3 regions of the Aeribacillus sp. FSL K6-1121 genome follow, and region 3 is predicted to be linked to each of the others. Evidence: predicted binding sites of a transcription regulator. Region 3 holds the regulator's gene; each other region holds the start of a gene.
The links. Region 3 encodes Rex, which represses fermentation and respiration genes when NADH is low (regulators of the CRP and FNR family bind a similar motif). Its sites were predicted from a motif close to TTGTGAAATATTTCACAA; they were not measured.
Positions count from the first base shown of each region.

Region 1: NSQ61_RS16070 (lactate permease LctP family transporter) is a predicted target of Rex. The motif match lies at 2,279-2,296, and genes of this name have one in related genera.
Region 2: NSQ61_RS16640 (cytochrome c oxidase subunit 2A) is a predicted target of Rex. The motif match lies at 8,101-8,118, and genes of this name have one in related genera.

Region 1 is NZ_JBBOPS010000001.1:3,270,446-3,280,765, forward strand. Features, by position in the region: gene NSQ61_RS16040 (DNA adenine methylase) at 1-41, opposite strand, end outside; gene NSQ61_RS16045 (S8 family serine peptidase) at 406-660, shown strand; gene NSQ61_RS16050 (hypothetical protein) at 632-784, shown strand; gene NSQ61_RS16055 (BREX protein BrxB domain-containing protein) at 1,108-1,230, shown strand; gene NSQ61_RS16060 (hypothetical protein) at 1,244-1,426, shown strand; gene NSQ61_RS16065 (hypothetical protein) at 1,476-1,904, shown strand; gene NSQ61_RS16070 (lactate permease LctP family transporter) at 2,415-4,031, shown strand; gene NSQ61_RS16075 (L-lactate dehydrogenase) at 4,063-5,010, shown strand; gene NSQ61_RS16080 (ATP-binding cassette domain-containing protein) at 5,932-6,948, shown strand; gene NSQ61_RS16085 (ABC transporter permease) at 6,945-7,760, shown strand; gene helD (RNA polymerase recycling motor HelD) at 8,043-10,320, opposite strand, start outside.
Region 2 is NZ_JBBOPS010000001.1:3,397,934-3,408,253, forward strand. Features, by position in the region: gene NSQ61_RS16590 (TetR/AcrR family transcriptional regulator) at 82-654, shown strand; gene NSQ61_RS16595 (SDR family NAD(P)-dependent oxidoreductase) at 737-1,684, shown strand; gene NSQ61_RS16600 (L,D-transpeptidase) at 1,823-2,458, opposite strand; gene NSQ61_RS16610 (uracil-DNA glycosylase) at 3,207-3,890, shown strand; gene NSQ61_RS16615 (hypothetical protein) at 4,785-4,958, shown strand; gene NSQ61_RS16620 (hypothetical protein) at 4,987-5,415, shown strand; gene speE (polyamine aminopropyltransferase) at 6,133-6,981, opposite strand; gene NSQ61_RS16630 (YwdI family protein) at 7,134-7,439, shown strand; gene NSQ61_RS16635 (DUF423 domain-containing protein) at 7,520-7,891, shown strand; gene NSQ61_RS16640 (cytochrome c oxidase subunit 2A) at 8,177-8,332, shown strand; gene NSQ61_RS16645 (cytochrome c oxidase subunit II) at 8,348-8,821, shown strand; gene NSQ61_RS16650 (b(o/a)3-type cytochrome-c oxidase subunit 1) at 8,818-10,320, shown strand, end outside.
Region 3 is NZ_JBBOPS010000001.1:2,805,705-2,816,024, reverse strand. Features, by position in the region: gene tsaB (tRNA (adenosine(37)-N6)-threonylcarbamoyltransferase complex dimerization subunit type 1 TsaB) at 1-150, shown strand, start outside; gene rimI (ribosomal protein S18-alanine N-acetyltransferase) at 120-599, shown strand; gene tsaD (tRNA (adenosine(37)-N6)-threonylcarbamoyltransferase complex transferase subunit TsaD) at 599-1,618, shown strand; gene NSQ61_RS13620 (ABC-F family ATP-binding cassette domain-containing protein) at 1,891-3,813, opposite strand; gene NSQ61_RS13615 (redox-sensing transcriptional repressor Rex) at 4,125-4,766, shown strand; gene NSQ61_RS13610 (twin-arginine translocase TatA/TatE family subunit) at 4,781-4,954, shown strand; gene tatC (twin-arginine translocase subunit TatC) at 4,977-5,723, shown strand; gene NSQ61_RS13600 (YdiK family protein) at 5,816-6,019, opposite strand; gene NSQ61_RS13595 (CPBP family intramembrane glutamic endopeptidase) at 6,024-6,755, opposite strand; gene groES (co-chaperone GroES) at 7,004-7,288, shown strand; gene groL (chaperonin GroEL) at 7,342-8,964, shown strand; partial or broken gene NSQ61_RS13580 (DUF817 domain-containing protein) at 9,384-10,218, opposite strand.

The sequences.
Region 1 (10,320 bases), 460 kb from region 3:
TCTGCTTTTTTTCCACCACGATATTTTAAAATAGGTTTCATCTAATAACCTCCAATTTAATAGTAGCTTGTCTACTACATTATACTAATTTAACATAACTATGATCCACAGGAAAGGAACAAATGTTCTGTTGTATAAAGGGAATTATTTGAAATAAATTAAAAGTAAGCGTCAAATAAAGTCTCAACCGTGATTAAAGATGATTTGTTGACCTGCATCCCGAATAGCCCGAGGTTTTACCTAATAACGCCTCTAGGTAATGGTCTAAATTCGTAATCATTTGATTTCGTTCATAAGAACTCGGATGTTCAGCGATTACTTGATTCCTCGTTTGATAAAAAATTCAAACTTGATCCTTATTCGGGAGTCGGGAAAATAGATTATTCAGCTCTAGGTGTAGAAGTTATCTCTACAGATAACAAAGGATCCTACTCAACATTTTCAGGAACGTCTTTCGCTACTGCATATGCCACTAGTGTTATTGCAGCAATCCTGAATAGAAGCGACTCAAAATATAATGCCAGCACCATCAAAGAAGAACTCTCCAATTATGTTGTGAAGTTAGGTGACAAAGTACAATTTGGAGAAGGTTTTCTAACATTACAAAAAGAAAGGGTAGAGGAAATTCTAAATGAAAAAGATGAAAAAGAAATTAATTAAATTATTAGTTGCTACATTTTTGTTTATTAATATTGCTGGAGTTGCTCCGGTTGCATTTGCGGAAGAAATAACCAATTTCCAAATACAGAAGAAATTTTTGAAAGTACAGAACAAATTGATGTAAGTATTGATGAAACAGTTGAAGTAGTTTCAAGTGATGATGATACAACAGTATATAAAGTATCCGCAGAAGAATTAGAAATTAACAATGACACCTTTGAGATGGTAGTATGTTTTCTACAAGAAAAAAATACAGTGCTTTATCAAAATTTTGAATAAATATACATATATGTGATCTATCCATCAAGGGCTTGACATGGATCCTCTGTAGCCATGATTCTTTAGCCAACAGTTTTGGCAAAACCAAAAAAGGTTATCATGGCTCCTCCTCCATGTAAATCCCCATTGCATATCACTGCATAAGGATTTTGCAATTCTCTGCACTTTTTGCTTGCAAAAAAACGTAAACCAATTATACTTTTTTACCCCGGTCATTTTACCGGATTAGACCTACGACTATTTGGGATTTTACATAATGAAGATCAGTATCAATTAACGAGAATATCATAGAGGAGAAGATTATGTGTTAGTTAAAGAAATATTTAAAAAAGAAATTTTTCGTCCGATTAATGAGGGTGTACGAAGTGCAACAATGGGCCAAGCATGGGTCATTGTCACATCTCAAGAAAAAATAAAAGCGTCACTTAATGTCCATAGCGAAAAAAGATTTTTCCAAAATCCAAGGACGTTTTGCGACCCGAATTAATTTATCTAGCGCAAATACAGATGAAGTCATTAAATGAGAGGGGTTTTCTATGACATATTATTATTACCTTGCCTCAGATATTAAACTACCATCAGGTATATACTCTAAAAGTGGTTTTATTAATTTAAATGGGAGTAAAATAGCTCTTGATCAAACTCTTGACTTAACAGAAAGTGATGAAAAAGTAGATGGATTCGATTATCCCGTGCAAATTGAAATCGTTTATGGTTTGTGTGATCCTGAAACTTTAGAAGCATATGATGATTTTGGATTGCCATTGCTTCATAAATATATTCTCGACGTATGCAGTTACTATAAGACATGTACCATTCAAATTGCTCACATTTTAAATACACACCGACACCCTTTAAAAATTGTAGAACGGAGAAAACTCTTATTGAATCAATTATCGAATCCTAAACAACTCGCTCTACATCATGGTGAATTGCTGACGATCAAGAAGATTCCGGAGTTCTAAGTTGATTAGACCGGTGAATTTACGAACAGTTGCATTTTGTTATTATGGGTAAAATGAATTTTAGTTTACTTATTCCTAGTGTGTAGATCTTCCATCAAAAAACTTGGATGCCTCATTCTGAACAGCCCTTTTTTACTATATTCGTCTTGGTATTATGTCAAGAAAATAGACATGTAAAAAAATTTACGTAAAATTTTTATTTTATAAAATAGTAAGTTTAGTCGTCCTCATCACTTTTCATCTAGTTAATTATTATATTTTTATATTAAATTTTAAAGATTATCTAACCCTCTTATTCCTTCATAAATGATTTTCTCCTTTTTATCATTACTTTACTCGACATGTCTCAAAAGTTCATATTTTTTTCATATATATTGTGAAAAATTTCACAAACAGATGTTATACTAACTTTGTAAGCAAAATAAATAATTTAGGGGGAGGATGTAATACATATTGTGAAATATATCACAAAATCATTTCGTCGATTTTAGAGTATAGGGGCTGAACAAGATGCATGTATGGGAGCAAGTTTATAATCCATTGGAAAATATATGGCTTTCAGCTATTATAGCTGCCGTTCCTATCATCGTTTTTATTGTTTTGCTGACAGTATTTAAATTAAAAGGATATATAGCAGGGCTTTTCAGCATAATTGCTGCAGGCATTTTTGCCGTCTTTATTTATAAAATGCCTGCAATCTTAGTTTTGATGTCTGCGATATATGGAATTTTAGTCGGTTTATGGCCAGTAGCATCAATCGTATTTGCTGCTATTTTCCTTTATAAAATAACAGTAAAAACCGGAAAATTTGCCATTATTGAAAAAAGTATTTCTTTTATTACAGTGGATCAAAGATTGCAAGTTCTTATTGTGGCATTCTCATTTGGGGCATTTTTAGAAGGAGCTGCAGGATTTGGAGCACCCGTTGCCATAACGGCAGCCATTTTAGTAGGGCTTGGATTTAGTCCGTTATATGCAGCTGGTCTTTGTTTGATTGCAAACATAGCAGGCGGTGCATATGGAGCAATGGGGATTCCAGTAACTGTTCCCGCCCTCCTTACAAATTTGGATGGTCTAGTTGTGGGAAGATATACAGCATTGGTCCTTCCTGCATTAAGTATTGTCGTAGCATTCCTGCTGATATTTATCATTGATGGATTCAAAGGAATTAGACAAACCTTCCCAGCCATTTTAGTAAGCGGGGGTTCATTTGGGCTTACACAGGCACTTGTTCTCACTTTTTTAGGGGCAGAACTAGCAGACATCTTTGCAGCGATTGTGAGCTTAGTAGTATTAACTTTATTTTTACAAGTATGGAAACCTAAAGAAATTTACCGTGTAAATAGAGAGAAAGCGGTAGATAAGCAAATTAAGTATTCTTTTGGGAAAATCGCTTATGCTTGGCTGCCATTTGTATTTTTAACCATATGTGTTACTTTGTTTAATCTACCATTTTTTAAAAAATTATTTCTCCCAGGCGGCCTTTTAGAAAAGCTAGTGTTGTTGTTTCCGATTCCAGGATTGGACAACTTAGTTATAAAACATGCACCAATTGTGACGCAAGATGCTCCAATGGCTGCGGTATTTAAGTTGGATTTATTTTCATCTACGACAACAGCGATTGTAATGACAATCATTGTCGCAAGCATTCTTTTTCGCTGCAGCAATAAGCAGCTTAGAGAAATCGCAAAAGAAACTTCAAAAGAATTAGTATCACCTGTTCTAACCATTTGCAGTGTACTTGCTTTTGCTTATATTTGTACTTACTCTGGCATGTCATCAACATTAGGCTTAGCATTTGCTTCAACAGGTAAGGTATTTCCTTTATTCTCGCCAGTGCTGGGGTGGTTAGGAGTATTTTTAACAGGATCTGTTGTAAACAGCGGTTCCTTATTTGCTCCACTTCAAGCTGTCACTGCTTCACAAATTGGAATAGCACCTGAAACGATGGTTGCTGTCAATGTAATGGGTGGTACAATGGCTAAAATGATTTCACCTCAATCAATTGCTGTTGCAGCTGCGGCAGTTGGATTAGCAGGAAAAGAAAGTGATTTATTTAAAGTGACAATAAAATATAGTTTATGTTTGCTTGCTGTAATTGGATTAGTTAGCTGGCTACTATTTTAATCATATAACATTTTAAGGAGGATGTATAACTATGAATAAAGAAAAAGTAAATCGTGTTGTAATCGTTGGAACAGGAGCTGTAGGCTGCAGTTATGCCTATTCACTAATTAATCAGGGGGTCGTTGAGGAATTAGTTTTAATTGATATAAATGAAGCAAAAGCTGAAGGCGAGGCGATGGATCTTAATCATGGAGTGCCGTTTGCACCTTCGCCAATAAAGGTATGGAGCGGTTCTTATCAAGATTGCGCAAATGCGGACTTAGTTGTTATTACTGCGGGATTGGCACAAAAACCAGGTGAAACCCGATTGCAATTAGTTGAGAAAAATACGCGAATATTTAAACAAATTATCAAAGAGATTATGAAAAGTGGATTTAATGGCATATTTTTAGTGGCAACAAATCCGGTAGATATCTTAACTTATGTCACTTGGAAGGAGTCAGGACTGCCAAAGGAACGTGTCATTGGTTCAGGAACAGTCTTAGATTCTGCACGTCTAAGATTTGAATTAGGGAAGTATTTCAATGTGGATACAAGAAATATTCATGCAATTATCATAGGGGAACATGGAGATACCGAGCTTCCAGTTTGGAGCCATGCCAAGATCGGAATAGAGAATCTTGATGATGTTTTAGAGAGAAAGAAAGATTTAAAGAAAGAATGTTTAGAGGAAATCTTCGTAAACGTCCGTGACGCTGCTTATCATATCATTGAGCGAAAAGGGGCGACATACTATGGAATAGGAATGTCCCTTGTCCGAATTACAAAAGCAATTCTTAAAAATGAAAATAGTATCCTGACAGTATCTTCCTATCTAGAAGGTGAATATGGACAAAATGATGTATATATTGGAGTACCTGCCAAACTTAATCGTAACGGTGTTCAAGAAATAATCGAAATTGAACTAAACGAAAAGGAAAAAGAACAATTTAATTATTCCGTTTCAGTGCTAAAAGAAACGATAAAATCTGTCATTTAATCCAGCGACATGCTCTGTAGTGACCCTTGTATCGGGAACGTTTAGGAAACAAGGATTGGGAAAACCAATTTACGATTACTAACTGCTGCGAGGCTTGTTAGGATGAAAAACTCAACAGCTTTCCAAGGATATGGGATGGTCATAATGACCGCGTTTTTCTAAGGCTTGCGGTGTTGTAAAGCTATTTGAAGGGTGATCATTACTCAGATACAAAGAACAAAATCGCTGCCTATTGTTTTTGAATGTTTGCTTTTTCTATTGAATGTGCTCTTGCATGGAGTTTCTCCTTTCAAATGTTGGATCGCATTTTCATTTTAACGGAGACCCTCTATGCAAGGGCTATTATTTTGCGAATTGCCTCTGATTTTATTTACCAACACAGTATTGTATATCACCAAAGCTTCTATACCATTCAATATACCCCAAATTCTACCTTATTTTTCCTCAGTAACTTTATCTGTTGCGAAGCACCAATCTTGGCTCGATCATTCTTTTAAAGATGATAAATGGCAGGTTCCTTCATATAAAGCTTCTGCATATTTATTTCCTATAAATATACATATATTGGATAAATAACACGGATCATTAAATTTTCTGATGAAAATTACTGCATTTGTTGCCACGTGACTATATTAGGCGAATTATATTTACTAAAAAAATATTTTTATGGATAAGCAGAGAGAAACAATAACGATCTATATGATATTGATGACAAAAGAAGAATGTCTATTGTTGTTTATGGACGCGACACCGATCCATTTAGGATGAACCACGTCCATAAGCGGTATAAAACTGATTCATGCTTTTGCCGGGCAAATTTCCAGCATTAACATGTTTCATCATGGGGATTCATTGTTCATATTCAGTTCATAAAGAGGTGTTACCATCACCAATGTACTTAGTTGCAGAGGAGGAAATGAAATGGGACATAGATACCAAACAGTGTCAAGCAATGGTGATTGGGCTATTGAAGCGCACGGACTCGTAAAAACTTTTGGCGATAAACGTGCGGTTGACGGCGTAAATTTGAATGTGCGCGCTGGGACAATCTACGGCGTGCTTGGGCCGAACGGGGCAGGCAAGACCACAACAGTCAGAATGCTGGCGACTTTATTGCGACCAGACGCAGGTTCGGCATACATTTTTGGTTATGATGTGGTGAAGGAGCCGCAGATCGTGCGTCAGTTGATTGGTGTGACTGGCCAATATGCATCGGTTGACGAGTCACTCAGCGCGATCGAAAATCTAGTCATCTTTTCTCGGTTGCTAGGGTTGAGCCGTACCGAGGCAAGGCGCAAAGCTCTGGAGTTGTTGGAGGAATTTGGTTTGACAGAAGCGGCGAAGCGCCCGTTGAAGCATTTCTCCGGCGGTATGCGGCGCCGGCTGGATCTGGCAGCAAGCCTTATTGCACAGCCGCCGCTCATCTTCTTAGACGAGCCGACTACAGGACTGGATCCACGCACGCGCAATCAAATGTGGGAGACGATCCGGCGATTGGTCAAGCAGGGATCAACCGTACTGTTAACAACTCAGTATTTACAGGAGGCTGACGAACTAGCTGATCGAATCGCGGTGATTGATCGCGGCCGAGTCGTTGCCGAGGGAACAGCGGATGAGCTGAAAGCGTCGGTTGGCAGTTCGTCGTTACAATTAAAAATCCAAAATGCAAAAGATATCGAAAATGCTCGCCAGACCGTTGAACAGGTGCTCAAAGTCCGGTCCAATGTGTCGTTGGAAACAGGAAAGATTACGGCACCGATGGCGGACGCTGACCGAGTTACGGATTTGCTGATCGCTCTTCGCGAGACAGGGATCCGCTTGTCTGAATTGAGTGTTCAGAAGCCGACTCTTGACGAGGTCTTTTTAACCATTACTGGTCATAGTGTGAGGGAGGACACAACAGAGACATTCGATGAAACAGAGGAGGTAAGGATATGAAAAATGCTTCTAATCAGCTAGTTGCAAAGCGTCAACTAAAAAACAATACAAGCTTTGGACAGGCAGTGCGCAACTCGTTGACGATGGCCTACCGTGGTTTACTGAAGATTCGGCGTACGCCTGAGCAATTATTTGATGTTACGCTTCAGCCAATCATCTTCACCTTAATGTTTTCCTACATCTTTGGCGGGGCGATCTCGGGAAATGTGCATAGTTATTTGCCAATCATCATTCCTGGTATCCTCGTGCAGACTGTTATCGCGACATCTGTTGTGACCGGAATCCAACTGCGAGAGGATATGGATAAGGGCGTGTTCGACCGCTTTAAGTCGCTGCCAATTGCCCGCATTGCTCCGTTGGCGGGCGCTCTGTTGGCAGACACCATCCGATATACCATTGCAACAGTGCTCACGTTTGTGATGGGGTATATCATGGGCTATCGTCCAGAAGGAGGACTGGGGTACGTCGTCATCGCTGCGGTTTTTGTCATTGTATGTTCTTGGGCAATCAGCTGGATCTTTGCTTTTTTTGGCGTGATTGCGCGCACGGCTTCAAGCGTACAAGGAATCGCAATGCTTTTGCTGTTTCCGCTAACGTTTCTTTCTAATGCTTTTGTTCCAGTCAAGACGATGCCCGATTGGCTTCAATGGTTTGCGAAGATTAATCCAGTTTCGCATATTATTACTGCCGTCCGTGATCTGATCAATGCTGGAACTATTGGCTCGGATTTTGCTGTCTCTCTCATCGGGGCTACTGCCATTGTGGCAATCTTTGCGCCCATCACCGTCCGTGTATATATGCGCCGGGCATAAATTGGATATTGTGTATTGATCTGTTCGCGATATCCTAGTAAAAAAGCTTTTACCGAAAAATTACGGAACCTTGCTGCTTACAGAACTTTTAACACATCATATAGAATTTCACATGTCTGATTTAATTATTTCAGCTACTGCTGACATCCCTTCATTACCTTCCATTAAACAAGTTGCCTAACTCGGGGTATGGTATTGAAGGGATGCTGGCAAGTGGTTTTTTATATCATATATGGCCGTTTAATGACAGTGATACATTTCAGACACCAGACCAGTTTCGTGTTAACCCGGGATCTGAAGGAAACTACCCGGCGCACCGTTCTGTAAAAAGGGGCTCGGTTCGCCTACACTGTAAAGCTGCAAGTAATGCATAGCCCGGGTGCAGGCGGTGTAGAACAATCTGCGCAGGCTCTCAACGCCGTATACGTGCGATGAAGCGTTATAAATGATGACGGCGTCGAATTCGATGCCCTTCGCCAAATACGCCGGTATAACGACAACACCTTGTTCATATTCGGTAGAGCCGCTCTTCACAAGTTTTATATCTTCAACTCTTTTCAGTGCTTCGTATGCGGCGGTGCTTTCCGCAGCAGATTTACATATAATCGCGATCGTATTATATCCCCGTTTCCGCAAGTCCGCGACTTTGGAAGCAATACAGTGGTGCAGTTCAGCTTGATCGGACACTCTCGTCAACACAGGCTTATCGCCGTCGCGTTCAAAAGCAGTGATCCGTTCGCCATCGGGTACGAGTCCGCGCGTAAATTCAATGATCTGTCTTGTGGATCTGTAACTGCGGGTCAAGGTGATCGAATCCGTTTTATCCGGTCCGTATAGGCTGGTAAGCGTGTGGAAATCGACTGTTTCACTGGCATGAGCGAATATCGCTTGGTTAAAGTCGCCGAGCACAGTCATCCTCGCCGAAGGAAACAAACGCTTCAAAAATTCGAATTGAAACGGAGAATAATCTTGCGCTTCGTCTACAAGCACGTGTTTGATCGAGACGTTCGTCTGAAAGCCTTGAATCAGCTCTTTCAAAAATAAATACGGAGTTGCATCTTCGTAAAACAGTTTGCCTTCGTCTAGCGTTTTTACAGTCAATCGGCAAATATACTCCCACTCCTCGGGTGTTTCCCCTTCCATCCACTGTTTGACCCGCGTTGGATCGGCGAAAAGCTGCTTGTATACTCCCTTCATGTCGATGAAACGAAGCGTTCGGATCCGTTTGCGCAACGGTTTCAGCTTCTTGCGAACGATCAATTGGCCCAGCGCTTCGATCTCGTTCTCATAGTTGTTCAACGTTTCTGCTTTAAAGCCGCGTTTTTTCCGTAAGAGAGTATGAGCTTTATGATAATCCTCGTTGCTAAGCAGCTCGATTTCTTCCTGCACCCATGGCTTAGTCCGTTCAAGCTTCTCCGCTTCATCGATTTGCTTGTTTAGCCAATCTGCCAGCTTTTCAAGTCTGCTGTGAAAACGGAGCGAGGTGTCGCTGCTATAAAACCTTTCTGTGATTTGTTTGGCGGTGATGATCGGTTTTCCTCTAAATAGAATATCTTTGAATAGCATGCCGGATAATTCCAGCGACTTACAGTATGTTTTAATCGTCTCGAAGAAACGGGTTGATGCCTTGAATCGGATGCTCGCAGTTCTAGTCCGGTATAAAGAGTCATCCGCTTCAGTCAACATATATTCCAATTGCTCGTATGGATCCTCGATTTGAAATTCTTTGCTCAGCCGATATTCCAAATATTCCTGGAAGGTGACCTGCTGCATATTCTCTTCGCCTAGTTCGGGCAACACATTGGATACGTAGCTGTTAAACATCGAATTAGGTGAAAATAAAATGATTTGATCGGCTCTCAGCTTATCCCGATATTTGTAGAGCAAGTAAGCGATCCGCTGCAGGGCGGCCGATGTCTTGCCGCTGCCGGCGGGTCCTTGCACGATGAGCAGCCGCCCGCGATCATGACGGATGATCTGGTTTTGTTCCCGTTGAATGGTGGCCACGATGTTGTGCATATGTTTGTCTGTCACTCTGCCAAGCACCTGCTGTAAAATGTCGTCTCCAATGGTGAGACTCGTATCGAACATCGACTTGATAACGCCGCCGCGGATGATATATTGCCACTTTTTCTCCAGCATGCCGCGGACTGTGCCTCCGGGAGTAGTATATTCGGCCGGGCCGGGCGCGTAATCGTAGTAGACACTCGAGACCGGCGCCCTCCAGTCGTAGATCAGGATGTTCTCTCCGCTTGTATCCGTGAGCGTGGAGATACCGATATAGATTCGTTCAGCAGCTGAAGTCCCTTCCTCAATGAAATCGATTCGACCGAAATAAGGCACCTCCTGCATGCGGCGCAGGGTGGACAACCTCTTGAAGGCTTGTCTGTGGGTGCTTTGGCTCACGGACAGGTTCTGCGCCTGTTGTCTCAAGGCGATGATCGTCTCAAGATAATCGTCGAACGTATCAGTATTCACCTTGACGTCATCCCAAAAATGTTTGCGGAAATCAATCACTTCTTTTCGACGCTGGGAGGTTTCGTTTTCCAGCATGCCGATT
Region 2 (10,320 bases), 590 kb from region 3:
TTAATAAATAAGAATGCAGCTAAATGCCAACACGCCAAAATCAGAGGCACGCTTGTTGTTGTTAAGAAAGGAATGGAACAATTGGCTCCAAGAAAAAAAGACACTGAATTAACAAAAGAGGCAATTATGAATGCTGCTAGAGAGCTTTTTGTCATAAAAGGATATGAACATGTTTCCATGCGAGAAATCGCCAAAGAATTGCACTGCACACATGGAGCGCTTTATTATCATTTTCAAAATAAAGCAGAGCTTTTTTATAAAATTGTGCAGACGGATTTTCAATTTTTAGACGGGCTGTTAGAAAAAGTGCTGCAAGCCTCGTATTCTTCTAAAGAAGAAGCTGTAAAAACGATCTTGTTAAAGTTTATTGAATTCGGGCTGACATATAAAAGTCATTATAAGCTGATGTTTTTAACACAAAATCTCGAGCTTGATATGCTGATGGAGCAAGAGCCGAATAAGTCATATGAACGTTTTGCGCAGGCTATTTTTCAGTTTGCTCCCGATAAAGCAAATCCAACAGTCATTTGGTGTTTGTTTCTTGCAGTAAGCGGTTTTGTAACGAAATATGTACAGACCGATGCTGAGTATAAAGATATGGAAGGACTTGCTGAACAATATGTTGCTTTTTTAATCAAAGGATTTTTAAGTTGAAAAAAGTAATAAGCACTTAAGCTTATTTACTTTTTTGCATATTATTGACCAATGGTTAATTTTAAGATCGGAGGTAAAAAGGATGAGAAAAGCGGTTATTTTAGGTGCATCAGGCGGAATGGGCTACAATTTAGTTCATGAATTGCTGAATAGAGAGAATATTGAGGTTGTCGCCGTAGCCCGCAATACAGAAAAAATGAAAAAAATGTTTCACCGTTTGAACGATCGCGTCAGCATTGTCGCTGGAGATGCCCTCCATCGATCCAGCATCTTGCAAGCATGCGAAGGTGCGGAATGGATTTTCCATGCCATTAACATACCGTATCCGCAGTGGGAGAGAGATCTATTGATCATCATGGAAAATGTGCTGGCGGCAGCAAAAAAAGAAAAAGCTAAGCTTGTTGTCGTTGATAATATTTATGCATATGGACGGTCAAATGGAAAAACAATGTCCGAGACTGATCCGAAAAATCCTCATACTAAAAAAGGAAAAATACGATTGCGGCTTGCTGAAATGGTGGAAAAGAGTGGAGTAGACTACTTGATCGCTCACTTCCCCGATTTTTACGGTCCATGTGGGGAAAAAACATTGTTGCATCATACGTTAAAAAAAGTTGTCCAAAATAAACGATCTCAATTTATCGGGGATTTAAATATACCGAGGGAATATATTTTTTTGCCGGACGGTGCCAAAGCTTTAGTTGAGCTTGCATTAAGGGACGATACCTATCATGAGCACTGGAATATACCGGGGGCGGGAGTTATTTCCGGACGGGAAATTATTCAAATCTTGAGGGAAAAGCTTCAATATGAAAAGAAAGTAAGTGTTGTCACGAAATCGATGATTTATTTTTTAGGGTTATTCAGCCCGATGATGAAGGAAATGGTTGAAATGATGTACTTAGTCGAAGAGCCTGTCGTATTATCGGGTGAAAAATTTGAAAAAAGAATCGGGCCGCTGCCAAAAACTCCTTACGAACAAGGCATCATCGCAACTGTTGATTTTATGAAACATCAAGAAGAAGCGTGATCACTCCCGATGTTGCAACTGGCTTCGCATGGAACGGAGAGACTAAATGCTCAATACTTTCCCGATTTCGTCTAATTCAGCAAACCTTTTGAGTGGAACGGAGTAATTCAGCTGCTTGCTCCGTCTCCGCCCCATGGTTTATTGTTTAGCAAAAGCTCCCTGCGGTGAATACATATTTTCGGGTGATTTCGTTAACTGTTCCCTTGCAAACAGCACTCTTCCATTCCGAATAGTGACAGGAACCCCTTGTTCAGTATAATATCCATGCTCTTTTGCAATAACGTCAAAGCTTTTATTGGATTTTAGAATAATGACTGGCGTATGCAGCTCAACTTTTTCAAAGAGCCAGCGAATTTCGGCGTTATGCATGCGGACACATCCGCTGCTTGCATACGTTCCAATCGATCTTGGATTATTATTGCCGTGAATGGCAAAATTGTTTCCATAATATCCTAAAGCATCAAGACCAAGCCAGCGATCACCCAATGGATTTCTCGGGTCTCCTCCTGGAATCTTTTCTTTAAAATAAGGGCGGTTTTTAATTTTTGTGACAATGGGGAAAATGCCTTCTGGAGTTAGCTGAGCATATTTTCCTGTTGCGACATGAAATACTCTTTGAAGAATTCCGTCTTCAAAAAATGCCAGTTTATTTACGCTCTTGTTTATTATGATCAGCTGACCATCAATCTTTTGTTCAGCTGCAACTGGTGATGAAAGAATAAAAAAGAAACAAGAAATAAATGCGATACCTATATAGATTTTCTTTATGCTCATATGTTTTTAAACCTGTCCTTTCTGTTCATTCTCTTTATAAAATTATGTGCTTATGCAAAGAACTATTCAAAAAAAGCTGCAATTACGAAAAAATTTGTAATCAAAAAGAAACATAAATAATTTTTTTGTGAACTTGAATAAAGGAGTAAGCAAAAAAATTATTTCCGTCGTGTGTATCGACATCAAGCTAGAAACCTCTTCTAGCAAATGATTGGGATGAGGTGTGCCTCAGGATCATGACCCTCGCCTAAAATGCCTTCCTTATGGGCGTCTGCCACATTAAAGCATCGAGAGGGGCAGCATATTTGATGTCGTAGGCCTTGTCCGTCTGTTTCAGCATTTTTTCAATGACGAGCTTTGTCTCATTTGGCTATTCGGTAATAGTTAAAAATGAATGGATATTCCGTTTACCTGCGAGTTTCTAACAGACGAAAATCAATAGAATCGTCAGAACATTTGCGTTATCTTGGAGCATTACGGCTTGTTTAAACGTGATAAAAATGCATCAAATGTTTTTCGTACATTTAGGGCACCAAGCTTCTCACTTTATAATGGGAACGGCAAAAAAGTTGATATTTCAGTCTTTACTGCGATTTTTGCCCTCTTGCTTCTGTCGAAAGCCTTAATGTTTCATGTGGAACATTTTGCAAAATATTAGCGACAGCTGTCACCCTTTGACAAAAAAAGCCGAATCATCATAACATTAAAAATAGTGATAGATCAGTAGAAGCTAAGAGGGTGGCAAACGTTGAAGCAGATTTTAAAAAATGATTGGTGGGGACTGTTGAAAGAAGAGTTTGAAAAGCCATACTACAAAGAGCTGCGGGAATTTTTGAAGCAGGAATATGCCCATCATACGATTTATCCGGATATGTACGACATTTTTAATGCTTTGCATTACACGCCTTATGAAGAAGTAAAGGTTGTCATTTTAGGCCAAGATCCGTATCATGGACCAAATCAAGCACATGGATTAAGCTTTTCCGTAAAGCCGGGGATTGCTCAGCCGCCGTCTCTGAAAAATATTTTCATCGAGCTTGAGAACGATCTCGGCTGCAAGCCTCCAAACCACGGTCATCTTGTCAAATGGGCGAAGCAAGGTGTTCTATTATTGAACACTGTGCTGACGGTAAGGCAGGGACTAGCCAATTCTCATAAAGGAAAAGGATGGGAACAATTTACCGATCGAGTGATTAGCTGTTTAAACGAGCGAGAGCGTCCAGTCGTCTTTATTTTATGGGGAAGGCATGCACAGGCGAAAAAAGAAATGATTAACATGAATAAGCATTTTGTCATTGAGTCGCCGCATCCATCGCCATTTTCGGCAAACAGAGGCTTTTTTGGCAGCAGGCCTTTTTCTAAAGCAAATCAATTTTTAAAGTCCATCGGATCAGAAGAAATTGACTGGTGCATCAGCGATAATGACATTTAATTGCTGCCTGCCGTTTGCGTGATAAGTGGAAACATGAAAAAGGGACTATCCAAAAATAAAACGGATGAAGAAACATCATAAAGTTTTTCTTCATCCGTCTTTTTTTTTGGAGATTCTGTTGAAAGTGAATGATTTTCCGGACGCTTTCAATAGATTGTGTTCCATGGCCACAATTCCAACTCCGTTTGGACTTTCGAAAGCCCTCGAAAAGAAAATCTGCGGAACGACCGATTGCCTTAATATGACGGGGCGCACTTTCTGCCTCGGTTTTTCTTCAAGAATAGATTTGTGCACCCTCGTCATTGCATTGGAATCTGTCATATTTGCGCATGAAAGGATTTTTTAGGAAATATTGAAGCAATATAGACTTGTAAAACGTCTTTCAAATAGAAAGGAGGTTCGAAGCAAATGACCAATATCTCAAGACTACAAAAGCATCGCTTTGTTCTTTGCGGAGTAGAGGATTTGACAAAGTACGATCATTCCTAACAATTTTATTTATTACAAGGAGGAAAAATATGTTAAAAAAAGGTATCTTAATCTTAAACAGCAATACTATTAACAACATTCGTAGGATTTGAAGGTAATAAAACAAGTGCTGCGACAAATGAATCAACTACTGTATTACCAACTGAAAATGATTATGATGCTTTAAATAATGAGAAAAAAGAGTTAGTTCTCGACTATAATAGTTTTGCTAAAAATTATCAATTAGATAGACCAGGTTCTATTACAGTAACTGACCCAGTTAGACTTAGCGGCGTTCAAACAAACTCTGTTCCTAGCTATGCAGTTAAAAAAGCTTTAAAATGGGCGATTAGTAACACTACTACCATAACTAATTTTGTAGGTAAAACTTTAGGGAAAGACGCAACTGTTAAAGTAGGAAATTTAATGCATACTTACGTTAAACCTGCTTTAAGAAAATTAGAAAGTGTGGAAAATTTAACCTATGGTAAGATAGAAGATGCTGTTTATCAAGCATTAAAAAAACCTCTAGGAAAAACCACAGCTAGAATTGTAGCCTCCGTAATTAGAGAAGCTATTGAATTTTTGGCTCCAGTGTAAGACACATAGGTAGGGAGGGGAAGTATGAATGAAAGAATTAGAGGATAGAATTAAACATATTGAAGAAGAAATTGAACAAATTAACAGACTTGATAAAGAAACATATCAATTAACACAAAAACTGGGTAAAGTAATGAAACTATTGGTTGAACTTGTTGAAACAAACAAACATATTGATAAAAATGATATAGACTATGTTCTTTTAAAATTAAATATTGATGCAACTAAGTATCATAAATTAACCTTATTAGTCAGTAAAACAGAAAGAATGTATAGAAAAACTGGTGAATTTCCAAATCTTCAGGAGTTTCATCAGTATGTCATTGAAACACTTTCTCTCACTGATGAAGACAAACAAAGTTTTCCAATTGAAGTTACTGAAAACCTATTAAAAAAATTTGCAAAAGATGAAGATAACCTTTTTCCAGTATGCAAAAAGATTCTTTCAACAAAATAATAAAAGAGCACACTCGTCCGAGTCGAATTCTGGTTAACTAAAACTGATTTCCGAGCAATAATTAAAGGTGGAATTGGTGGAGCAGTTGCAGGAGCTATCGTAGGGGCTATTTTATCTGAATATGTAACTGGCGTCCCAGTATAGAAAGTATAATTATAGTAAATATTCTATAGTCTTTCCCCAATTGGGGGAGAAATGATTATTATGAAACAAGCCGTTTTTTCCGCAGTTTTTGCGGGATTAGTTGTTTTAGTAGGTGAGTATATTTCACAAATAGTTTCATCAAGTTATCAAAATACCATTTGATGATTGGCATCCCATTTATTTGTAAACTGTTTGAAAAATAAGCAACATATCATATTTTAGACTTTCTGATAAAGTCGCTAAATGAAGTAAGTGGAGAAAACAGCTCGTTTTTCTTCATTGGCTTTTGTATTTTTGAAAGTAGCTGGCGAATACCAGCATAGGCGAATTCCCAGTTGCAAAAGAGATTTTATCTAAGTGAGAGGTGCTTTACCATCGCCTCTCACTTTTTGCGTTTCTTTAAGCAAATTCTCGTCTTTGTCTGATTGCAATATTATGTACTTTATTTTGCAGCACACAGTTCTTTCTTAATTGTTCGTTTGACGCTTGCATTTTTACTAGAAAGTGTGTTTTTTTGTCAAAAAAAATAGAGGCCCAAAAAGCCAACTTTCAATGACTTTTGGGCCAGCTCCATTATTTCAATGCTTGCTGCAAAAACTCAGGAAGCTTAAAGCATCCTTCGAGAATGGCTTGATTTACATATTTTGTATCTTTCGAAAAATTGTCCGACTTTACATCTTCATATTTTTTCGATCCGATTGTAAAGCTCCATAGTCCTCCCGGATATGTAGGAACAACAGCTGTGTATAGTTTTGTAATCGGGAATAAAGATTGAATATGGCTATAAGACCGTTTTAAAACATCCAAATGGAAAACAGGCGATTGACTTTGGCATACCATGAGGCCATCGTCTTTTAACGTTTTATATAGGTTGGTATAAAAATCTTTTGAAAACAGCTGTTCTGCCGGTCCAATCGGGTCAGAAGAGTCAACAATGATCACATCGTATTCATTTTGTTTGTTTTCTACATATTTCACGCCGTCAATAAATAAGAAATTTACGCGCGGGTCGCTTAAGTTTCCTGACACTTCAGGCAGATGCTCCTTGCATGCGGAAACGACAAGCTCGTCAATTTCCACCATATCGATTTCCTTCACTGAATCATATTTGCATACTTCTCTGGCAACACCGCAGTCTCCGCCGCCGATGATCAGCACTTTTTCCGGATTTGGGTGGAGATTGAGCGGGACATGGGAAATCATTTCATTATATATATGCCCATCAATAGAAGTGGTTTGCACAACTCCATCTAGCACTAGCATGCGGCCAAAATCATATGAATCCAATACCATAACATGTTGAAAAGGGGATTGCTTTGAAAAAAGCACTTCTTTGATTCTATAGCTGATTTTTAAATTTTCTCTTTCATCTTCTGTTAACCATAAATCGCCGTTTATTGTTTGCAAATATTGATTGTCCATCTGCAGGCCCTCCTTGTGCTCAAAAATTCCTTACTTATTGTAACAAGTTTGTTATGAAAAGTGAATGAAGCAGACAAGTTTGTCAATAAGGAAAAAATCAAATATGATAAAAAAAAGCAAGATCATTATCTTTCAATAAGGAGCGATAGGAGTTGAATATACCGGTCTCAAGCATAATAGGAAAAATGGAGGAGGAACTGAAAAAGGCAAAGGCAGCAGGAACACCTCATGATCTAAAAGCCCGGCTTCTTGTCATCCGTTCTTTATGTGATGTTATTTTGGATCAACAAGAGGAAAATTATGATTTTTCAGCTAGTCAAGAGCCAAAAAGCGAAAGTGAAATAACTCCATTAGAGCTGGAAAAAATGATCGGAAATGCAAACAGCAAAACGCTGACAATGAAAGAACGTTTGTTGGTCGAAGACGATGCAAATGGAGAATCTATTTTTGATTTCTAACAAAATCTTGTCATCTGTAAAATCTTCATTTAAAAAAAACGGACGATAAGGTAAGATGAAGGGAAAAAGGGGTGAAGATGATGAAAATATTTTTCATTCTTGGAGCCGTCGGTGCTTTTTTGTCTGTAGCTTTAGGAGCATTCGGCGCCCATGGTTTGGAAGGGAAAATTCCGCAAAAATATTTGGAGACATGGCAAACAGGTGTACAATATCAAATGTTCCATTCGATAGGCCTTTTTGTCACGGCTCTGTTTTTGCAGCAGCATCCGCAGGCAGGCTATGCAAATTGGGCCGGGTGGCTGATGCTCATCGGTATTCTCCTGTTTTCCGGAAGCCTGTATATATTAAGTGTGACGCAGATCAAAGTGTTAGGTGCAATTACGCCGCTTGGAGGCATTTCATTTTTAATTGCATGGGTTCTTCTTGCTGTTGCTGCAGTTAAATATATGTAAATATAAACGTCTGTCTACTATATCGGGACAGGCGTTTTTTTGTGCAAAGAAATGAAAGGGTGACCTTCTTAACCGATTCAAAGGTCATAGCCAGAGCTTCATCCAAAAATGTGTCCCGTTCATTTTGGCTCCTAGCTTCCTAATGATAGAAGATTCAGTGTGAATGCAATGTTTTTTGTTCAACATACTGTCAAAAAGTACTATGAAAAATGTGATTTTTTTCACAGATTGACTAACGTAAGCTAAACTACAATTTTTTTAAAAGAAGAAAAGGTGGTGTTATGGGTGGCAAAAGAATTCATCTCCGATAAAAAAGAGCAGGAAATTGCTCAAAAGAAAGAATATTCGTTATTTGGCACTTTTTTATCTGTTCTTATGCTGGCTCTTTTTTTAATACTTTCTTGGTTTGGAGTTTACTACTTATTTATTCAACGATTATAAAGGAGGGGGATCATCTTGCATTTGCACAAACTTGAAAAGGTTTGGCTATTAATAGGTATAGGTACGCTTGTGATGTTTTTAACAATCGTGGGCATCAGTGCATTTGCACAAGGTCATCATCCGCCGAGTGATCTGACCACATTGGATCCGCAAAAAGTCGATACGACAGAGCCGTTTAATCAACCAGGCTTAAAGAAAATTGGAGACAACGAATACGAACTTGTTATAGTTTCTCAAGCTTTTGCCTTTATGCCGAATGACATAAAAATACCGGAGGGAGCAAAAGTTCATATTATCGTGACAAGCAAAGATGTTGTTCATGGCCTTGAAATCGTTGGCACAAATGTCAACATGATGGTGACCCCGGGACATGTGAATTCGCTTACACATACATTCCATAAACCCGGCAGCTATTTAATAATTTGCAACGAATATTGCGGTACTGGGCACCAAATGATGAGCACGAAAATTGAGGTGACAAAAGCATGAAAAATACAGCGCTTCACCCAAACGATGGAAAGCTGGCGCTCGCCCATATTGCAGTTGGTTATATTGCATTGTTTTTAGGAGCGATTGCCGGGTTATTGCAGGCTTTTGTTAGAAGCGGAACGCTTGAGCTTCCGGCAGGGATCGGGTATTATCAGCTTTTGACTGCTCATGGCGTTTTGTTGGCACTTGTTTTTACAACATTTTTTATCATTGGTTTTTTATATGCTTCCATGAGTCGGACGACAGGTGATTTAACTCCGTTTGCCAAAAAGTCGGCTTGGATCGGCTTTTGGCTTATGACGATTGGAACAGCGATTACAACGGTTATGATCTTATTAAATAAAGCGACCGTTCTATACACTTTTTATGCACCACTTAAAGCATCGCCATGGTTTTATATCGGTCTGACGCTTGTTGTAGTCGGCAGCTGGGTAAGCGGAGCTGGCATGTTTAGCCAATACGCTGTCTGGAAAAAGAAAAATGAAGGAAAGCCGTCTCCTCTATTAAGCTTTATGGCAGTTGCCACAATGATTTTATGGATCATAGCAACATTGGGCGTAGCAGTAACGGTATTATTCCAGTTTATTCCTTGGTCCTTCGGGTTAGTCGATAAAATCAATGTGCTGTTAAGCAGAACACTTTTTTGGTATTTCGGCCATCCATTAGTGTATTTCTGGTTATTGCCTGCCTATATGTGCTGGTACGTCATCATTCCAAAAATAATAGGCGGGAAAATTTTCAGCGATTCGCTTGCAAGACTGGCGTTTGTACTGTTTGTTCTTTTTTCCATCCCAGTCGGCTTCCATCATCAAATACTAGAGTCTGGGATCACTCCGTTTTGGAAGTTTTTGCAAATTGTGTTGACGTTTATGGTCATTGTTCCATCTTTAATGACAGCTTTCGCTTTGTTTGCAACATTTGAAATAAGCGGAAGAGAAAAAGGGGCTAGCGGACTGTTTGGCTGGGTGAAAAAGCTTCCGTGGACAGATGTTCGCTTTTTTGCACCGTTTATGGGAATGCTCGTTTTTATTCCTGGCGGAGCAGGCGGAATCATTAATGCAAGTAACCAAATGAACCAAGTCGTTCATAACACTTTATGGGTAACAGGACATTTCCATTTAACAGTGGCCACCACTGTAGCGTTGACGTTTTTTGGTATTTCCTATTGGTTGGTTCCTCATTTAACAGGCAGAACGTTAACACCGCGATTAAATAAATTAGGGATCATTCAAACCGTTTTCTGGTGCATCGGTATGTTCCTAATGTCAGGAGCCATGCATACAGTTGGTCTGTTTGGAGCTCCTCGGCGGACCGCTTATACAACATATGGAGACCATCCGCAGGCGTTGGAATGGATGTCTTATCAAACTATCATGGCGGTTGGCGGAGCCATCTTATTCGTTGCCATTTTGATGATTCTTTATATTGTTATAAATTTGGCAGTGGCTGCTCCAAAAGGAACGGAAGAATTTCCAGTTGGTGAAGTTCATGAAGATGCG
Region 3 (10,320 bases):
GATCCGTCATTGCACCAGCCGCGTCCGGGATTGCTAGGTTTGCTGGGAATGACTAGAGAAGCAGTCAATGTTCATCAGTTTGTGCCAAATTATTTAAGGTTAGCAGAGGCGGAAGCGAAATGGATCGAGCAGCAAAAAACGTCAACATGATTAATAATCAAGTAAATGTTCGAAAAATGACAGTTGAAGATATACATCGTGTTTATGAAATCGAACAGCTGTCATTTTCGGTTCCTTGGACAAAGGAATCATTTTATCGGGAATTGGTCCATAACCATTTTGCTACTTATTTAGTAATAGAATATGAAGGAAAAGTTGTAGGGTATTGCGGTTTATGGGTGATTGTTGATGATGGGCAGATTACCAATATTGCTATTTCTCCAGCGTATCGGGGAAAAAAGCTGGGAGAGACCCTGCTTAGAAGCGTTTTAAACGTAGCAAAAGAAAAAGGAGCCAAAGCCGTTACATTAGAAGTCCGAGTTTCGAATACGGTTGCGCAATCATTATATAAGAAATTGAATTTTGAACCAATCGGAATACGGGAAAACTATTATACGGATAACCAAGAAGATGCGATATTAATGCAGGTGAATTTATAATGAAAGATCGATTAATTTTAGGAATTGAAACAAGCTGTGATGAAACAGCAGCTGCCATTGTGAAAAACGGAAAAGAAATTGTTGCACAAGTCGTTGCTTCCCAAATTGAAAGCCATAAACGTTTTGGCGGAGTCGTTCCAGAAATCGCTTCACGCCATCATGTCGAGCAAATTACTCTCGTATTAGAAGAAACGTTAAAACAGGCGAATCTTTCGTATCACGATTTGAACGCCGTAGCCGTGACAGAAGGACCGGGGCTGGTTGGTGCATTATTGATTGGAGTCAATGCCGCAAAGGCTTTAGCTTTTGCGTATGATCTTCCACTAATCGGAGTACATCATATTGCAGGACACATTTATGCAAACCGTCTTGTGAAAGAATTTTCTTTCCCGCTGATTGCATTGGTTGTTTCCGGCGGCCATACAGAGCTTGTCTATATGAAGGAGCACGGTTGTTTTGAGGTGATTGGGGAAACACTTGATGATGCAGCAGGAGAGGCTTATGATAAAGTAGCGCGAACATTAAACCTGCCTTACCCGGGCGGGCCTCATATCGACAGGCTAGCACATGAAGGAACTGCTTCCATTGATTTGCCGCGAGCATGGCTTGAAGAAGGCTCGTTTCATTTTAGTTTCAGCGGGCTGAAGTCAGCGGTGATTAACACTCTTCATAACGCGGCGCAAAGAGGGATCACGATAGATCCGAAAGATATGGCTGCAAGTTTTCAGCAAAGTGTTGTAGAAGTTTTAGTGGAAAAAACTGTTCGTGCCAGTGAGAAGTATCAAGCTAAGCAAGTTCTTTTATCAGGCGGAGTAGCGGCGAATAAAGGATTAAGAACTGCTATGGAGGAAGCATTCAAAAAGAAAAAAGGGATCGACCTCGTCATTCCACCATTGTCCTTATGCACAGATAATGCGGCCATGATTGCAGCTTTCGCTGATGTACTTTATGAAAAAGGAATTTTCGGTGATTATCGTATGAATGCTCATCCTGGATTGGAATTAACGTCATATATATAGGCAAAATAGGGTCGAATGAACAGCGGCCCTATTTTTTTATTTTAACCACAGGTTATCCACAAAGAAAATCTTCATTTTGGATAAATAAGACGAAACGTTGAAATAGAAGAAGAAAAAATAAGGTGAAACATGTGGATAACTAAAGGGGTTTGTTGTGGATAATGTGAACAAATAAGAAAAATATTGTAAGGTAAGGAACTAATGATGTGGATAACTGTTTGAGAGAAACATGCTGAAGGAAACAAAATAAATAAAAAACCGGCATGAGCCGGTTATTCAGAAAGAAGTGATTCCCATTCCTCCATCAGCTGTTCTAGTTGTTCCGTTAACATGACATTTTGATCATGAAGTTTTTGAGCTTTTTCATGATCTTGGTATATATTTGGATCGCAAAGCATTTCATTGTTTTCAGCGATCGCTTCTTCAATTTCTGCTATTTTGTTTTCAAGTTCTTCAATGCGGCGCTGTCTTTGCCGTTCTTTTTTTTTCAATATTTTTTCTTGTTCATAAGATATTTTTCCTTGTTTTTGCTCTTTGGTTTCGATAGTTGGTTCTTTCAACTGTTCAAGCTCGATCATCTCCGCTTTTTTTGCAATGTAATAATCATAGTCCCCGATATATTCGGCAATGCCTTCCGTGGATAATTCAAAAATTTTGGTCGCGATTTTGTTGATAAAATAACGATCGTGCGAAACAAACAAGATTGTTCCAGGAAAATTTATCAGAGCGTTTTCCAATACTTCTTTGCTGTCGAGATCCAGATGATTCGTAGGTTCATCCATGATGAGAAAGTTAGCTTTTTTTAGCATTAATTTCGCTAAAGCGAGCCGAGCTTTTTCTCCTCCGCTTAAAGACGAAACGGTTTTCAGCACTTCATCTCCGGAAAAAAGGAAATTCCCTAAAACCGTTCGGATTTCTTTTTCTGTTTTTTCGGGATAGTCATCCCACAATTCATCTAAAACCCGTTTAGATGAAGACAAATCCGCTTGTTCCTGGTCATAATATCCGATTTGGACATTAGATCCAAACTGAATTTTTCCGCTCAGCGGCTTTAAGCGGTTGATGATCGTTTTTAATAAGGTAGATTTTCCAACTCCGTTTGGCCCTATTAAGGCAATTGAGTCCTTCCTGTTGATCGAAAAGTTAATATTTTTCACGATCGGAGTTTTTTGATCGTAGGAAAGGGACAAATCAATGGCTTTTAACACGTCATTGCCGCTTTGCTTTTCGATTTCGAAGGAAAAGCTGGCTGACTTCTCGTCCCCAGCGGGTCTGTCCAGTATTTCCATTTTCTCAAGCATTTTCCTTCTGCTTTGCGCACGTTTCGTTGTCGATGCTCTTGCTAAGTTTCGTTGAATAAAATCTTTCATCCGCGCGATTTCTTCTTGCTGTTTTTCAAATTGTTTTAATTCCCTTTCGTACGCTTCCGCTTTTTGTTTTAAATAAGCGCTGTAATTCCCAACATACTTCGTACAAACTGTTCGTGATATTTCATAAACAGTGTTGACAACGCGATCTAAAAAATACCGGTCATGGGAAACAATTAGAACCGCTCCATTATAATGCTGTAAATATTGTTCGAGCCAGTTTAATGTTTCCATGTCGAGATGGTTTGTCGGCTCGTCGAGTATGAGCAGATCCGGTTTTTTCAACAGGAGCTTTCCGAGTGCTAACCGGGTTTTTTGTCCTCCGCTCAAAACCGAAATTTTAGTTGAATAGTCGTAATCAGCAAACCCTAATCCATGCAGCACAGAACGGATATCCGCCTCATATTGATATCCGCCATTTTCTTTATATAAATGTTGGAGTGAATCATATTCCTTCATTAAGCTTTGCAAAGCATGAGAATCTCCAGCTGAGGAGATAGCTGCCATTTTTTGTTCAATATTTCGCAGCTCAGCTTCGATGTTCCGCAGCTCTTCAAAAACGGTTAGCATTTCATCCCATATCGACTTAGTTGATTCTAATCCTGTGTTTTGTGCCAGATAGCCGATTGTTAAATCTTTTGGCTTCACAATTTCACCAGAATCAAAGGGCATTTCACCGGCAATGATTTTCAATAATGTTGATTTTCCGGCTCCATTGCGGCCTACAACGGCGATTTTATCTCCTGTTTGGATTTCCAGCTTAATATTCGATAAAATAAGGTCAGCACCATAATATTTTGTGATTTTGTTTAACTGCAATAAAATCATCCATAGTTCACCTCAATCTTTGCTAGAATAAGTGTAGCCTATATATTTGACTGCAGGCAACTGACCTGATGAACAAAAGGACAAGAAATTGTAACAATCGTTCAAAAGACACGAATAAAAAAATAGTGTATAGTTTTTATATAAGGAGAGTTTGGAGAAAAAACAAATAAAAAGAAATGTAGACGGAGAAGAAGATCAGGATGGAAGCGTTATCAGTCTGATATTGTTTCATACAGGCGAGCAGCCGCTTGCTAGAAAACATAGTTAAAAACAAAATTAGTCAGGTTGTTTTGGATTGCGAGGGATGAGCATTGAATCAAGATCAATCTAAGATACCGCAAGCAACTGCAAAAAGATTACCTCTATATTATCGGTTTTTGCAAAATTTACATGCCTCGGGAAAACAACGTGTTTCCTCTCAAGAACTGAGTGAAGCAGTCAAAGTAGATTCTGCGACAATTAGAAGGGACTTTTCATATTTCGGAGCGCTGGGCAAAAAAGGTTATGGATATAATGTCAATTATTTGTTATCATTTTTTAGAAAGACGCTTGACCAAGATGAGTTGACCAAAGTTGCCCTCATTGGAGTCGGAAATTTGGGAACAGCTTTTTTAAATTACAATTTTACAAAAAATAACAACACACAAATTGTTATTGCATTTGACATTAATAAACGAAAAGTAGGAATGAAAATTGGTGGAGTTCCAATTTATCATTTGGATCAGCTAGAAAGTGAATTGCCTGATGATGTGCCTGTTGCGATATTAACGGTCCCGGCAACTGCCGCTCAAGGAATAACGGATCGGTTAGTGGAAAAAGGCATAAAAGGCATTTTAAATTTTACGCCGGCTCGCTTAAATGTTCCGGATAAAATTCGGATTCATCATATCGATCTATCTGTTGAACTTCAGGCTCTTGCATATTTTTTAAAACATTATTCGAATGAAGATTGAAGGAGCGATATTAAATGCCAACAATTGGAATTGGAAGCTTGCTGTTGATTGTATTTGCAGCTCTGCTTGTTTTCGGGCCGAAAAAACTTCCTGAGCTTGGAAAAGCTATAGGAGAATCATTAAAGGAGTTTAAAAGTGCCACGAAGGGCTTAGCAGACGATGATGAAGAAAACAAGAAAAATGAATAGCAAGAAGAATGGATGAATAATGATGAGCGAAAAAAAAATGTCCGTGTTGGAGCATATAGCGGAGCTTAGAAAACGGCTGATTATTGTAGTCGTTTTCTTTTTCGTTGCTATGATTACTGGCTTTTTCATAGCGAAGCCAATTATTGTTTTTTTACAGCAAACTGATGAAGCAAAGCAATTCGCCTTAAATGCTTTTCGTCCTGCAGATCCATTGATCGTTTATATGCAGATTACATTTATTATTGCTTTAATTCTAACTTTCCCTGTTTTATTGTACCAGCTTTGGGCGTTTATCAGCCCAGGACTGTATGAAAAAGAAAGGCGGGTCACATTAAGCTATATACCGTTGTCGGTTGCTTTATTTCTTTTAGGAATAAGCTTCTCTTATTTTATTTTGTTTCCTTTTGTCATCGATTTTATGGGGCGGCTTTCCAATGATTTAAACATTCAACAAATGATAGGAATAAATGAATACTTTCGTTTCCTGCTGCAGTTAACATTGCCTTTCGGACTGTTGTTTCAGCTTCCCGTTGTCATTATGTTTTTAACAAGACTCGGGATCATCAATCCGGCGTTTTTGGCAAAGGTTAGAAAATATGCGTATTTTGTATTGCTTGTTATCGCAGCGATTATTACGCCGCCTGAAATTGTGTCGCATTTAATGGTCACGATTCCGCTATTCATTTTGTATGAAATAAGTATCATTGTTTCAAGATTTGCTTACAAAAAAGCACAGTCTTCTCAAATAAAAGAATCAGATCAAAAGTAAAACCGATGGGCTGTTATAAACATATCCCTCTTGTGAAGACAGTATAGGCTTTTTTCCTACTGTCTACACAAGAGGGATAATATCATTACACCTCATCGGTTGTTTTTTGCTTTCCGAATTTTATATGAGAAAGTGAACATGCGGATGGAAACAGCAAAATCAAACGTGGCTAAAATCATTAAAATCATATTTGTAGCTGTCCACATACCATTTTCAGCATGATGAATTGCTAAATATGTAAATAGAACTCCCATGATAAAATAGAAGAGTCCCATGGAAACGGGATGAAAATTCATAATCTTAGCTGCCTCCAATAATGATTTGTATTTGTTCCATTTGCTTCATCATGTTTTCAATCTCATCATGATAAATTGTTTGAATGATGACTACGATTGTATTCATCATTGTATGGGCAAAAATAGGGACTAATATGCGTTTTGTTTTATAATATAAAAAAGCGAACGTAAACCCCATTGCTGTATAACGCAATAAAAGTTCAGGTTCCCCATGCACGATGCCGAACAATAGCGAGCTGACAAGCGCGCCGATCCAAAAATTCGTTTTTTGATAAATCACCCCGAAAATAATTTTTCGGAAGATAATTTCTTCAATAATCGGTCCTATTATTGATGTGACAATAATCAAATAAGGCGTTGCTTCAATTAAATCCATAATAACTTGAGTATTTTCCGACATCGGATTAACTTTAAGTACATATATTTCAATATTGCCAACGATTGTTTGAATGAAAAAAGCTAAAAAAACTCCGAAAACAGCCCATATGGCAGATTCGCCGAAAGAAGCTTTTTCAATCCGGACATTATTTTTCCGTTCATGACGAAGGAGAAATAAAATAATGACGAACGCAGCAGTAAAACTTGTAATCGACCAATATGCTTGCGCTTGAAAAAGTCCTGCATTGAGATTTTCATCGTCGCCAACACCCAGTTCATAAAAAAGGGGAACTCCAATATAGGATGAGAGCTGCATAATGATGTACGTAATGATGATCCACCAATATTGCTTTTTCACGAATAGTTCTCCTTTATAAAAGATTCATATGACTATTTTAACACACAATGGTTTTAAGAAAGAAAAACAATTTTGACAAGGTAAGCACTTAATGGAGGATGTTAAAATTTTTTTAAAAGAGACTTGAAAAATAGAGGAGGTTTCTTTAATATAATAATTGGTGTTAGCACTCGATAGCAATGAGTGCTAATAATGAATAAGGAATAAATTTTGAAAATCTCAAAAGATATTTGAGGAGGTTGTTTCCCTTGTTAAAGCCATTAGGTGATCGCGTTGTAATTGAACTTGTTGAAACAGAAGAAAAAACAGCAAGCGGCATCGTATTGCCTGACACAGCTAAAGAAAAACCTCAAGAAGGTAAAGTAGTAGCAGTTGGTACTGGTCGTGTATTAGACAGCGGTGAACGTGTTGCAGTTGAAGTTGCTGTTGGCGATCGCATTATCTTCTCAAAATACGCCGGCACAGAAGTAAAATATGACGGCAAAGAATACTTAATTTTGCGTGAAAGCGACATTTTGGCTGTGATCGGCTAATAGAGACAGCCCAATATCATAGACAATTTAAATTTTGAGGAGGTTTTCGCAACATGGCAAAAGAAATTAAATTCAGTGAAGAAGCACGTCGTGCAATGCTGCGTGGTGTGGATAAATTAGCAGATGCGGTTAAAGTTACTTTAGGACCAAAAGGCCGTAACGTTGTTCTTGAGAAAAAATTCGGTTCTCCGTTAATTACAAACGATGGCGTTACGATTGCAAAAGAAATTGAATTAGAAGATCCATTTGAAAACATGGGTGCAAAATTAGTTGCAGAAGTTGCTAGCAAAACAAACGATGTTGCTGGGGACGGTACAACTACTGCAACAGTTTTAGCTCAAGCAATGATCCGCGAAGGACTTAAAAACGTAACAGCTGGCGCAAACCCAATGGGTGTACGTAAAGGTATTGAAAAAGCAGTTGCTACAGCTGTTGAAGAATTAAAAGCAATTTCTAAACCAATTGAAGGAAAAGAATCAATTGCTCAAGTTGCTGCTATTTCTGCTGCGGATGATGAAGTAGGTAAATTAATTGCTGAAGCAATGGAACGTGTTGGTAACGATGGCGTTATCACTATTGAAGAATCTAAAGGTTTCACTACTGAGCTTGACGTTGTAGAAGGAATGCAGTTTGACCGCGGATATGCTTCTCCATACATGGTAACAGATTCTGATAAAATGGAAGCTGTTCTTGAAAATCCATACATTTTAATTACTGACAAGAAAATCTCTAACATCCAAGAAATCTTGCCAGTTCTTGAGCAAGTTGTACAACAAGGCAAACCTTTATTAATCATTGCTGAAGATGTTGAAGGCGAAGCTTTAGCAACATTAGTTGTGAACAAACTTCGCGGTACATTTAATGCTGTAGCTGTAAAAGCTCCTGGATTCGGTGACCGCCGCAAAGCAATGTTAGAAGATATCGCCATTTTAACAGATGGTGAAGTTATTACAGAAGATTTAGGTTTAGATCTTAAGAGCGCTACTATTTCTCAATTAGGCCGCGCTGCAAAAGTTGTTGTAACGAAAGAAACAACTACAATTGTTGAAGGCGCAGGCGCAAGCGACAAAATTGCAGCTCGCGTAAATCAAATTAAAGCTCAATTGGAAGAAACAACTTCTGAATTTGATAAAGAAAAACTTCAAGAGCGCTTAGCAAAATTAGCTGGCGGCGTAGCAGTTATCAAAGTTGGTGCCGCTACTGAAACAGAATTGAAAGAACGTAAACTTCGCATCGAAGACGCTCTTAACTCCACGCGTGCAGCAGTGGAAGAAGGAATTGTCTCCGGTGGTGGTACAGCTCTAGTTAACGTTTACAAAAAAGTTGCTGAAATTGAAGCAGAAGGCGACGTGCAAACTGGTGTAAACATCGTTCTTCGCGCTTTAGAAGAGCCAGTTCGCCAAATCGCTCACAACGCTGGTTTAGAAGGCTCTGTTATCGTTGAACGCTTGAAAAAAGAAGAAGTTGGAATCGGCTTTAACGCTGCTACAGGCGAATGGGTGAACATGATCGAAGCTGGTATCGTTGACCCAACAAAAGTAACTCGTTCTGCTCTTCAAAACGCAGCATCCGTTGCCGCTATGTTCTTAACAACTGAAGCAGTTGTTGCTGACAAACCAGAAGAAAACAAAGGCAACGGCAACCCAGGCATGCCTGACATGGGCGGAATGATGTAATAATTGCTCAAAAATCTTGGAACACCAGGGTTTCCTGGTGTTCCTTATTTTTTTGACCACATTTTGACCACGAAAAAATCACAAATTTTTATAAAGCTTCTCATAAGTTTCACTGGGCTTTTGGGGAGCTTCTTTATTATTAATGGCGCAACATTATTTTCTTTTTAATAGAATAACGATGTAGAGAAATGATAATTAATAGGGACAATATTTACTGACTAGGTACCGTCAACAATTTTGTGTAATGTAAGATAGATAGGGGATCGCTGAAATGGATTTGGAATAGAGAGGGACTGTTTCCTCCACGGGGTTGTCCAAAAAATCAGTTACCCTGACTTTTTGGACAGCCTCTTTTATCGTGACTCCAAAAAGGCGCCCGATAACTGAATAACACGTGAGCTTTCATTAGTGGGTATAGCCTAAAAAGAACCTCTATCTCGTTCCTTTAAATGATTATCAAACGCCTCTTTAAACCTTATCCTTCTTGGGTGAAACAATTTTTCCCTTAACCTGCTTTAACGTCGCTACTATAAGAAAGCTAACAATCACTAATAAGAACCACGAACTTACCTTTCCTAGATGAACGAGGCTCCATGCATCGGTTTGGTTTGGATATTCCCAAGCTCCAAAGAACGTTGCGATATTTTCGGCTATCCATATAAAAAATCCGATGAGAACAAAAGAAAGTACGAGTGGCATACGGTAACGAGTTCCATCAACCTCGAATGCGACCCATGATTGCCAAAAAACGATCATTACAATTCCAGTTAACCACCAACGAACGTCAATCCAATAATGGTGGGTGAAAAAATTTAAATAAATCGAAGCTGCAAGAGGTACAACTACCAAAAATGGTGGCCAATTAACCAGTTCAACCTTAAGCCTCCTCCACGCCTGGCAAAGATAACTCGCTACACTTGCGTACATGAATCCACTATACAAAGGCACTCCAAAAATTTTGAAATATCCTTCCTCTGGATAAGACTAGGAGCCCATATGTACCTTGAAAAGTTCAAGAGCAAGTCCAATAAGATGGAACAATGTGATAACCTTTAGTTCATCCCGTGTTTCAAGCCCAGAACGCACCATCCACCACTGCATCAGAAGGCAGATGATGAGCAGCCAGTCATACCGTGGCAGGAAGGGAAGTGGCATGATTTTTGTGAAAGCCAAAGAGGCAAAAATAACGACAGGAAACAAACATGATAGAGCCTGCTCCCAACCAAAACGAACGAGTTGTTTTAGGGCTCTCATGATCTGTGCCTCCAAAGGTTTTTTCTGAATATATGTAAGCCCTGCTTAGTATAGTAGCTAAATAGATTTAGGGTTATGTACATAGGTTCACCACCGAATAAT